One region of the Bacillus sp. XB1 genome, then DNA from elsewhere that is predicted to be linked to it. Evidence: riboswitches for the same ligand, from Rfam matches in the RefSeq annotation. Region 1 holds a riboswitch; the other holds the start of a gene.
The links. A riboswitch is a leader RNA that binds a small molecule or an ion and turns the genes downstream of it on or off. The one in region 1 is predicted to bind S-adenosylmethionine.
Positions count from the first base shown of each region.

Region 2: linked by a shared signal. The riboswitch ahead of metI (cystathionine gamma-synthase/O-acetylhomoserine thiolyase) and the one ahead of ACK1U5_RS26520 (ABC transporter permease) in region 1 are both predicted to bind S-adenosylmethionine.

Region 1 covers NZ_JBNRIL010000007.1:65,002-69,415, forward strand. Annotated here, with positions in the region: gene ACK1U5_RS26510 (ABC transporter ATP-binding protein) at 1-970, opposite strand, end outside; gene ACK1U5_RS26515 (ABC transporter permease) at 927-1,931, opposite strand; gene ACK1U5_RS26520 (ABC transporter permease) at 1,948-2,865, opposite strand; SAM riboswitch class I at 3,002-3,107, opposite strand; partial or broken gene ACK1U5_RS26525 (DUF3951 domain-containing protein) at 3,277-3,502, shown strand; gene ACK1U5_RS26530 (hypothetical protein) at 3,519-4,022, opposite strand; gene ACK1U5_RS26535 (multidrug effflux MFS transporter) at 4,284-4,414, opposite strand, start outside.
Region 2 covers NZ_JBNRIL010000002.1:593,046-597,459, reverse strand. Annotated here, with positions in the region: gene ACK1U5_RS18335 (bifunctional homocysteine S-methyltransferase/methylenetetrahydrofolate reductase) at 1-1,499, opposite strand, end outside; SAM riboswitch class I at 1,570-1,679, opposite strand; SAM riboswitch class I at 1,883-1,993, shown strand; gene metI (cystathionine gamma-synthase/O-acetylhomoserine thiolyase) at 2,088-3,200, shown strand; gene metC (cystathionine beta-lyase) at 3,197-4,360, shown strand.

The DNA of each region.
Region 1 (4,414 bases):
GCTCCAGAACATGCTGCCAGCAATGTGAACTATGCTCCTTAGAATACGTTGTTCTCTCTGGGAAACGATGAATACATTCTTTTATGGCTACTGGACAACGATTTACAAAAGGACAACCAAAGCTATTTAATGTTTCAATGGAAGGTGTCGTTCCTTCTATAGCACGTAATACCTTTTCGGAAACATCCATATTCGGAATGGCTTGTAATAAGCTTTTCGTATATGGATGTTTAGGAGAACCTATTACCTCCTGTATCGTTCCTTTTTCAACAACACGTCCCCCGTACATAACAACTACTCGATCAGCTACCTCACGTACAAGTGCCAAATCATGTGTAATTAATAAAATACTCGTATTTTGTTTTTCTTTTCTTTCTTTTAATAGCCCCATAATTTGTTTCTGAATCGTTACATCTAACGCTGTTGTCGGCTCGTCTGCAATTACAAGCTTTGGATGACAAGCAAACGCAATTGCTAAACAAATACGTTGCCTCATCCCCCCGCTTAATTGATGTGGGTACTGTTCAAAGCGTTTCTCTGCTTCATGTATCCCTAAATCTGTTAACAAGTTAATCGCAATTCCCTTTGCCTCTCTTTTCGACTTTTTCCCATGTTGCAAAATTACTTCTGTAATTTGTTTGCCTACCTTCATCGTTGGGTTTAAAGATGAAAGCGGATCTTGAAATATAAAGGAAATATCTTTTCCGCGAATTTGATTCCATTCTGATTCTTGTAAATTCGTTAATTCCTTTGATTGGAAAGATACATTTCCATCATCGATATGAATTAATTCTTGATTCAAGCCGATAATGGATTGTGCTGTAACACTTTTTCCTGAACCACTTTCTCCTACAAGTGCAACTATTTCACCTTCGTTAATAGAAAAGGAAACATGTTTCACAATTGCTTGCTTACTATCCTCTTTTTCAACGGCTAACGTTACGTTTTCTAAAGATAAGATTTGTCCCATGTTTTTTCTCCTTTCGATTCCGTTTGACGATTTTTGGATCAATTGCATCTTGCAAACCATCACCAATTGCATTAAATGCGAACATAATGAGTGCAATCATGATTGCTGGGAAAAATAGCTGCCACCATTCTCCGCTCAATAATGTCCCGAGTGCATCATTCGTCATCGTCCCCCAACTTGCCGCTGGTGATTGTACCCCAAGTCCTATAAAGCTTAAAAATGATTCTGAAAAAATAGCTGCTGGAATTGTAAATGATAAATTGACGATAATAATCCCTGTTAAATTCGGAATTAAATGCCCATATATAATTTTCATATGTGATGTACCTAATCGCTCTGCTGCAATAACAAACTCTCGTTGTTTTAAAGACAATACTTGTGCTCGAATGAGACGAGCCATTCCAATCCATCCCGTTAATGCAAGGGCGATAATAATGGTGAAAAGACCTGGTTTCATAACAATTAATAGTAAAATAACAATTAATAAATATGGGATGCCGTATAATACTTCAATTCCTCTTATAATCCACTCATCAATTAACGTTCCAAGGCGATTACGCCCTCTCACATATCCACTAAATCCACCAATCAGTACACCGAGCCCTATATCGAGGGCAGCTGCTACTAATCCAACTGTTAGTGAAATCTTCCCACCAGCCCAAGTACGTGCCCAAATATCTCTCCCTAGATCATCTGTTCCAAACCAATGTTCACTACTCGGCGGTAAATTTGTTGCCTCTTTTACTTGTTCACTCGCAGTAAATGAAGTTAAACTTTCGCCAATAAGCGAGAAAACAATAATTAGCAATAACGTCACTGTTCCTAAAACTGCGATTGGATTCGATATAAACTTACGAAACACTTCTTTCTTTCTGCTAATCGTTTGCTGATTTTTATTTATCGTTAATTCTTTTTTCTCTTCATTTGTTAATAACTGGTCATTAATTTCATAAGCCCCCATCTAAACATCCCCCTCCTTACGTAATAGAACGAATACGTGGATCAACAATACGGTGAATAATATCTGTAATGAAAATACAAGTAATTAATAATGCACTATAGAAAATTGTTGTTCCCATAATCACCGGATAGTCTCGGTTAAAAATACTATCTACAAAATATTTTCCTAGGCCAGGAATTGAAAAGATTTTTTCAATAACGAAAGTCCCCGTTAAGAGTCCAGCCATTAACGGTCCAACAAATGTAAGTACTGGAACAATCGCATTTCGAAGAGCGTGTCTTATAATAATCTTCTTAATTGGTATGCCTTTTGCTCTTGCTAACTTAATATAATCACTCTGCAGTACTTCGATCATATTAGAACGAACAAACCTTGTAATCACTGCGATTGGCCCTAACGCTAACGCAAAGGATGGCAATACTGTATGTTCGAATGTTCCCCAAGAGGCTACTGGTAAAAGCTCGAATTGAATAGCGAATACTTGTATAAATAGTGGTGCTAAAATAAAACTTGGAATAGAAATACCTAGAATTGCGAGCAAACTCACACTATAGTCAATTACTTTCCCATGATATAGAGCAGCAAATGTACCTGCAGCAATTCCGACTAACAACGAAATAACAAGTGCTTGTAGACCAATAATTGCTGATGGACCAAAGCCAGTTGTTATAATTTCTGATACACCTTGCCCGGTTGATTGAACAGATTCACCAAAATCAAAATGAACTACACCGTCTAAATAAGCCACATATTGATTCCACAACGGTTCATCAAGGTGATACTTCGCTCTCATGTTTTGGATCACTTCTTCAGGAAAGATTTTTGCATCTGATGAAAATGGATCCCCCGGAATAATATGCATAATTAGAAATGTCACCGTCGTAATAACCCATAGCGTGAACACCATAACTGATAATTTTTTAATTACATACACTTCAATAACCCCCTAAACACATATATTTACTTAGTTTTATGAACGTACTTTTTCCATTACTCCCTTTTCTCTTTTTAGAATACAAAAAGCCTTGATCTTAAAAAATAAGATCAAGGCTTAATAAACAAAGGCCCATCACTTATCTTTCAAGACTTGCTTGCTGGAATTAGCACGGTGTTCCTACTACAGAACCCGCTGCTGAGGTGTCATAGGGCCAGTCCCTCTACCTCTCTGGATAAGTAAATTGCTATATTATTATTTGGTTCAAATTGTATATTTCGAATTATAATTCTGAAAAAATGAAAAGTCAATCAAATTGGGTATATTTAGAAAAATCAGTTTTTAATCCATTTATCGAAATTACATTTTTCAGCTTATAATAAAAAGAAATGATGTTAAAGGAGTTATAAGATGGACCCCTTACTTCTTGCTACTATAGGATTACCCTTAACAATCGTTATACTTGTCATCATCGGCTTCTATAAACTCTTTATTAAAAAGAAACGTATTACTTTTTTATACTCCTTTCGATAATATTACCGGGCAAACTATTTCCGAATTTCACGAAGAGCAGAAGGTATTAGTATCCGAGGATGAAGATGAAGATGAAGACGGAGATGGTAATAAGAAAAAATAACCTTGCACAGGCAAGGTTATTTTTTCGTTTCTGCTTGAAAACGTTTATAGTATGTCGATGCTGTTGCAAAATTAATTTCTATATCACGAATCAACGATGAATCTTCTTCTTTAGCTAACTTCTGTAATTTTTTCATTGCTTGCTCCGATTCATTCAAGAAACCAACATATACTTCATGTTCTTGCTCTTTCGACTTCGGAACACGAATTTCTTTACGTATATGATCAATATCTTCTAACATGCTCGTTGTTACCTTTTGCACATCTTCTTTATATGTAGCAGTCGTTATTTCCTTACCGCCCTTTTCTTTTGCTACTTCAAATAACTGCAGTGCTTTATTAATTTCTTTATTCATTTTCATATCGTATTTTTCATGTACTGCACGGTATTCTTTCATCTCTTCTGTTTGTTCTGTAGATTGCTCTACCTTTTCTTTCGGTTCTTTCGTATCTTTATTTCCATTACATCCTGCTAGAAGGAGCATTCCTCCCATTACGGCAATACCCAAAACCTTCTTCATCTCTTCTTCTCCTTTTATCTACAACTATTACTCATTATAGTTTCTTTTATCTCCACTTGTTATTATACCGAGAACATCCTACTTTTTACACTTAAGACGACACCGTAATATATATACCAACATGTTTGTCACAGTATCGTCACTTTATACAAATAACTTTTGCAATGCTTTACTACATCACCTTACAAAACTGTATGAGGTATTTCAAAGAAATGAAAAAAGAACTGATTCAAACATTCCCTTTGAATCAGTTCTTTTTTGTTAAGCCTCTAGATTTTGTTTTTGCTGCAGTTCAAACTGTTTCTCACTTCTTCTGGCCATAAATAGATAACATAACACTGCTCCTACTTCACAAAGCGCAATAACAATACCCATCGGTAATGCTGTATTAC
Region 2 (4,414 bases), on a different contig from region 1:
TTGATATCGTAAATTGGCTGAGTTAAAAAATACTCCGCTCCAGCATCTATTTTTCGTTCCATTCGCTTAACCGCTGCTTTTAAGTGCCTCACGTGAGGATTAAATGCGCCGCCTACAGAAAACCTTGTCGCCGGTCCAATTGATTTCCCTAAAATTGAACGTCCATCGTTCATTTCTTTAATCATTTTAATAAGCTCAATAGAGGATAAATCATATACAGAAGTGGCACCGGGAAAATCACCAACGCGCGCTGGATCACCAGTTAAAGCTAACACTTCTTCCATCCCTAACGCCGATAAACCTAACAAATGAGATTGTAGTCCAATGACGTTATGATCTCTACACGTTAAATGCGTCAATACTGGGATATCATGCTTCGTTAATAACGCACCCATCGCCATATTAGAGACACGAGGCGATGCTAATGAATTATCTGCTAGAGTAATAGCATCTGCTCCCGCTCTTTTTAACGCTCTTGCTCCTTCAAAAAAACGCTGTGTATCTAACGTTTTCGGTGGATCTAATTCCACTACAACTGTCGTTTGTTTTTTTGCTTTCTCTGCTAGAGTGACGTGAGCCTTCGAACGTTTCTCATGCGTATGAACGACTTTTGGCCTTTGAATCGTTTCTTTTTCGATTACAGGGGTAATATTCGCAACAGCGCGCTTCATACTTTGAATATGTTCTGGAGTCGTACCACAACAGCCACCCAATAACCGAATACCTTGCTCAATAAATTTCGGTGTCATTGCTTCAAAATAAGCTGGACTTCCCTCATATACGTAACGTCCCTCTACATAATTCGGGAGACCTGCATTTGGGTATGCTGATAAATAGCCATTTTGCGGAATCGATATCATTTTGAAAGCTTCCGTCATATGAAGCGGCCCCAGTTGACAATTCAATCCAACAACATTTGCACCGTAATCTATAAACTGCTTTAATATTTCATTGACATCATTTCCATTTTGAGTCGTACCTGCTTCATGTAACGCTAATTGCGCAACAATCGGAATATTCGTTTGCTTACGCAACACTTTAACAGCATGAAGTAATTCAAATTCATCATAAAAAGTTTCTAATAGTAATCCATCAACCTGTTCTTCTAGTAAAGCCCCCGCCTGTTCAAGTAACATAAACTCCCTTTCCATATCAGTCGTTGTAACAGCTCCGATATGTTTCATACCACCAATTGTTCCTAAAATTGCATTTTTATCTGTCACAGATGCTTTCGCCAATTTCACTGCCGCTCTATTAATTTTTGTAACTTGATTTTCTAAACCATACATACGTAATTTCGCCTCATTTGCTCCATACGTATTCGTTTGAATTACATCTGCTCCAGCAGCTACATATTGTTTATGAATGGATATAATTAGATCTGGATCAGATACGTTCAATTCTTCAAAGCTACTTTGCAAACCATGTGAATGCAATAACGTTCCAACCGCACCATCACCTATTACAATTCCTTTTGATAATAAATCTAGTAATTTCACGAATCTCCCTCATTTCTATCAATATAAAAACCCCCTCTTCACTTTGAAGAGGGGGACATAATTGTTCCTCCTCTTATTATGCAAAACATTCGTTTTGCAGGTATTAGCACCGTTTCAAACATTTCGTTTGAAGGTTGCCGGGTTTCACAGGGCCTTTCCCTCCACCGCTCTCAATAAGAGTTGTCTTTATTATTTTATTTATGTAGCTAAAAGGAAATGCGTTCCCCTTTTAACAATGTTTGTTAATTTTTTAATAAATTTAGCATGCACAAAATTAAAAGTCAATGACACTTGCGGAAAAATAAAAATTATTTAAAATAAAGTTGCAATTCAATTATCTTTTATTGTAAAGTTAAAAACATAATAAAAATTTCATACGAACATTCTTATCTAGAGAGGTAGAGGGACTGGCCCTGTGACGCCTCAGCAACCATTAACATTTTGTTAATAAGGTGCTAATTCCAGCAAATTGTGAAAGATTTGACAGATGAGAAGAAGACTCTATTCAAACCGAAAGCCTTCTTCTTAGAAGGCTTTTTTTATTTTATATTCACTTAATGTTTCAATTTAAAAAGGAGGAATTTTCACATGTCAACAATCGAAACAAAACTAGCACAAATCGGAAATCGTAGTGAAACTACAACTGGAACGGTTAATCCACCAGTTTATTTCTCAACCGCTTATCGCCACGAAGGAATTGGTAAATCTACTGGCTTTGACTATTCACGAACTGGTAATCCAACTCGCTGTCTTTTAGAACAGGCGATCGCAGACTTAGAATATGGCGAACAAGGTTATGCCTGTAGTTCAGGGATGGCGGCTGTTCTCCTCGTCCTTTCTCTATTCCGCTCTGGAGACGAACTTATTGTATCTGAAGATTTATACGGGGGAACGTATCGATTATTTTCTGAGCATGAAAAAAAGTGGAATGTTCGATGTAGATACGTAAATACACAGTCTATTAAACAAATTGAGCAAGCTATCACAACTGAAACGAAGGCTATTTTCATAGAAACTCCAACTAATCCATTAATGCAAGTTACTGATATTGCTGCTGTCGCAACTGTAGCGAAAAGGCACGGACTACTTCTTATTGTAGACAACACATTCTACACACCTTATATACAGCAACCATTAACAGAAGGTGCTGACATTGTACTTCATAGCGCAACGAAATATTTAGGGGGACATAACGATGTACTAAGCGGGCTTGTCGTTGCAAAAGGAAAGGAACTTTGCGAGGAAATCGCTCATTATCATAATGCATCAGGTGCAGTTTTAAGCCCATTTGACTCATGGTTATTAATTCGCGGTATGAAAACGTTAGCGCTTCGCATGAGACAACATGAAGAAAATGCGAAAGCAGTTGTTGCGTATTTAAATGATGAAGACGGGGTGACAGATGTATTTTATCCAGGAAGAGGCGGCATGATTTCATTCCGCCTTAAAGATGAAGCTTGGATTAATCCATTCTTACAATCTTTATCCTTAATTACATTTGCCGAAAGTCTTGGTGGTGTAGAAAGTTTAATGACTTATCCAGCAACGCAAACACATGCTGATATTCCTGAAGAAATTAGAACAGCAAACGGCGTATGCAATCGTCTTCTTCGATTCTCAGTTGGCATTGAAAATAGTAACGATTTAATTCAAGACTTAAAGCAAGCCATTAAACTCGTAAAAGAAGGTGTAAGAATATGAGCTATTCTATAGATACACTCTTACTACACAACCAATATAAACATGACTCGCAAACAGGCGCTGTGAACGTTCCTATTTATAACACATCAACTTTTCACCAGTTTGATGTAGATACGTTCGGAAAATATGACTATAGCAGGTCAGGAAATCCAACTCGTGAAGCTCTTGAAGATATCATTGCTTTATTAGAAGGCGGAACAAAAGGATTCGCCTTTGCATCAGGCATTGCAGCGATTTCCACTGCATTCCTCCTTCTTTCACAAGGTGATCACGTACTCATTTCAGAAGATGTGTACGGAGGCACTTACCGAGTGATAACTGAGGTACTCTCCCGTTACGGTGTTTCACATACATTTGTTGATATGACCAATTTAGAAGAAATAAAACAAAACATGAAACCAAATACAAGGCTCTTTTATGTAGAAACACCTTCTAACCCACTTTTAAAAGTGACAGATATTCGCGAGGTTTCTAAACTCGCAAAATCTATTGGCGCTCTTACTTTTGTTGATAATACATTTTTGACACCACTATTCCAAAAACCACTTGAACTTGGAGCTGATGTCGTTCTTCATAGTGCTACAAAATTTATTGCTGGTCATAGTGATGTTACTGCCGGATTAGCAGTAGTAAAAGATGCAGAACTCGCTCAAAAGCTTGGATTTTTACAAAATGCATTCGGTGCTATTTTAGGACCTCAAGATTGTTCTCTCGTACTTCGCGGTCTAAAAACATTGCACGTACGCCTCGAGCATTCAGCTAAAAATGCCAATAAAATCGCACATTATTTACAAGAGCACGCTAAAGTACAAAATGTCTATTATCCGGGATTACAAACACATCTCGGATTTGATATTCAACAATCTCAAGCAACATCAGCTGGAGCGGTCTTATCGTTTACTTTGCAGTCAGAAGATGCACTCCGCCAATTTTTATCAAAAGTAAAATTACCTGTTTTTGCAGTTAGTTTAGGAGCTGTAGAGTCAATTCTTTCTTATCCAGCAAAAATGTCACATGCAGCACTGTCGCAAGAAGCTCGTGATGAAAGAGGAATCTCTAATTCATTACTTCGGTTATCAGTCGGTCTTGAAAATGTTAACGATTTAATATCCGATTTTGAAAATGCCCTTTCTTATGTAGAAGAACCTGTAAATGCATAGAGAAAAAGAAGATATGAGATTAGGTTTTCATATCTTCTTTTTCTGCGTTTTAGT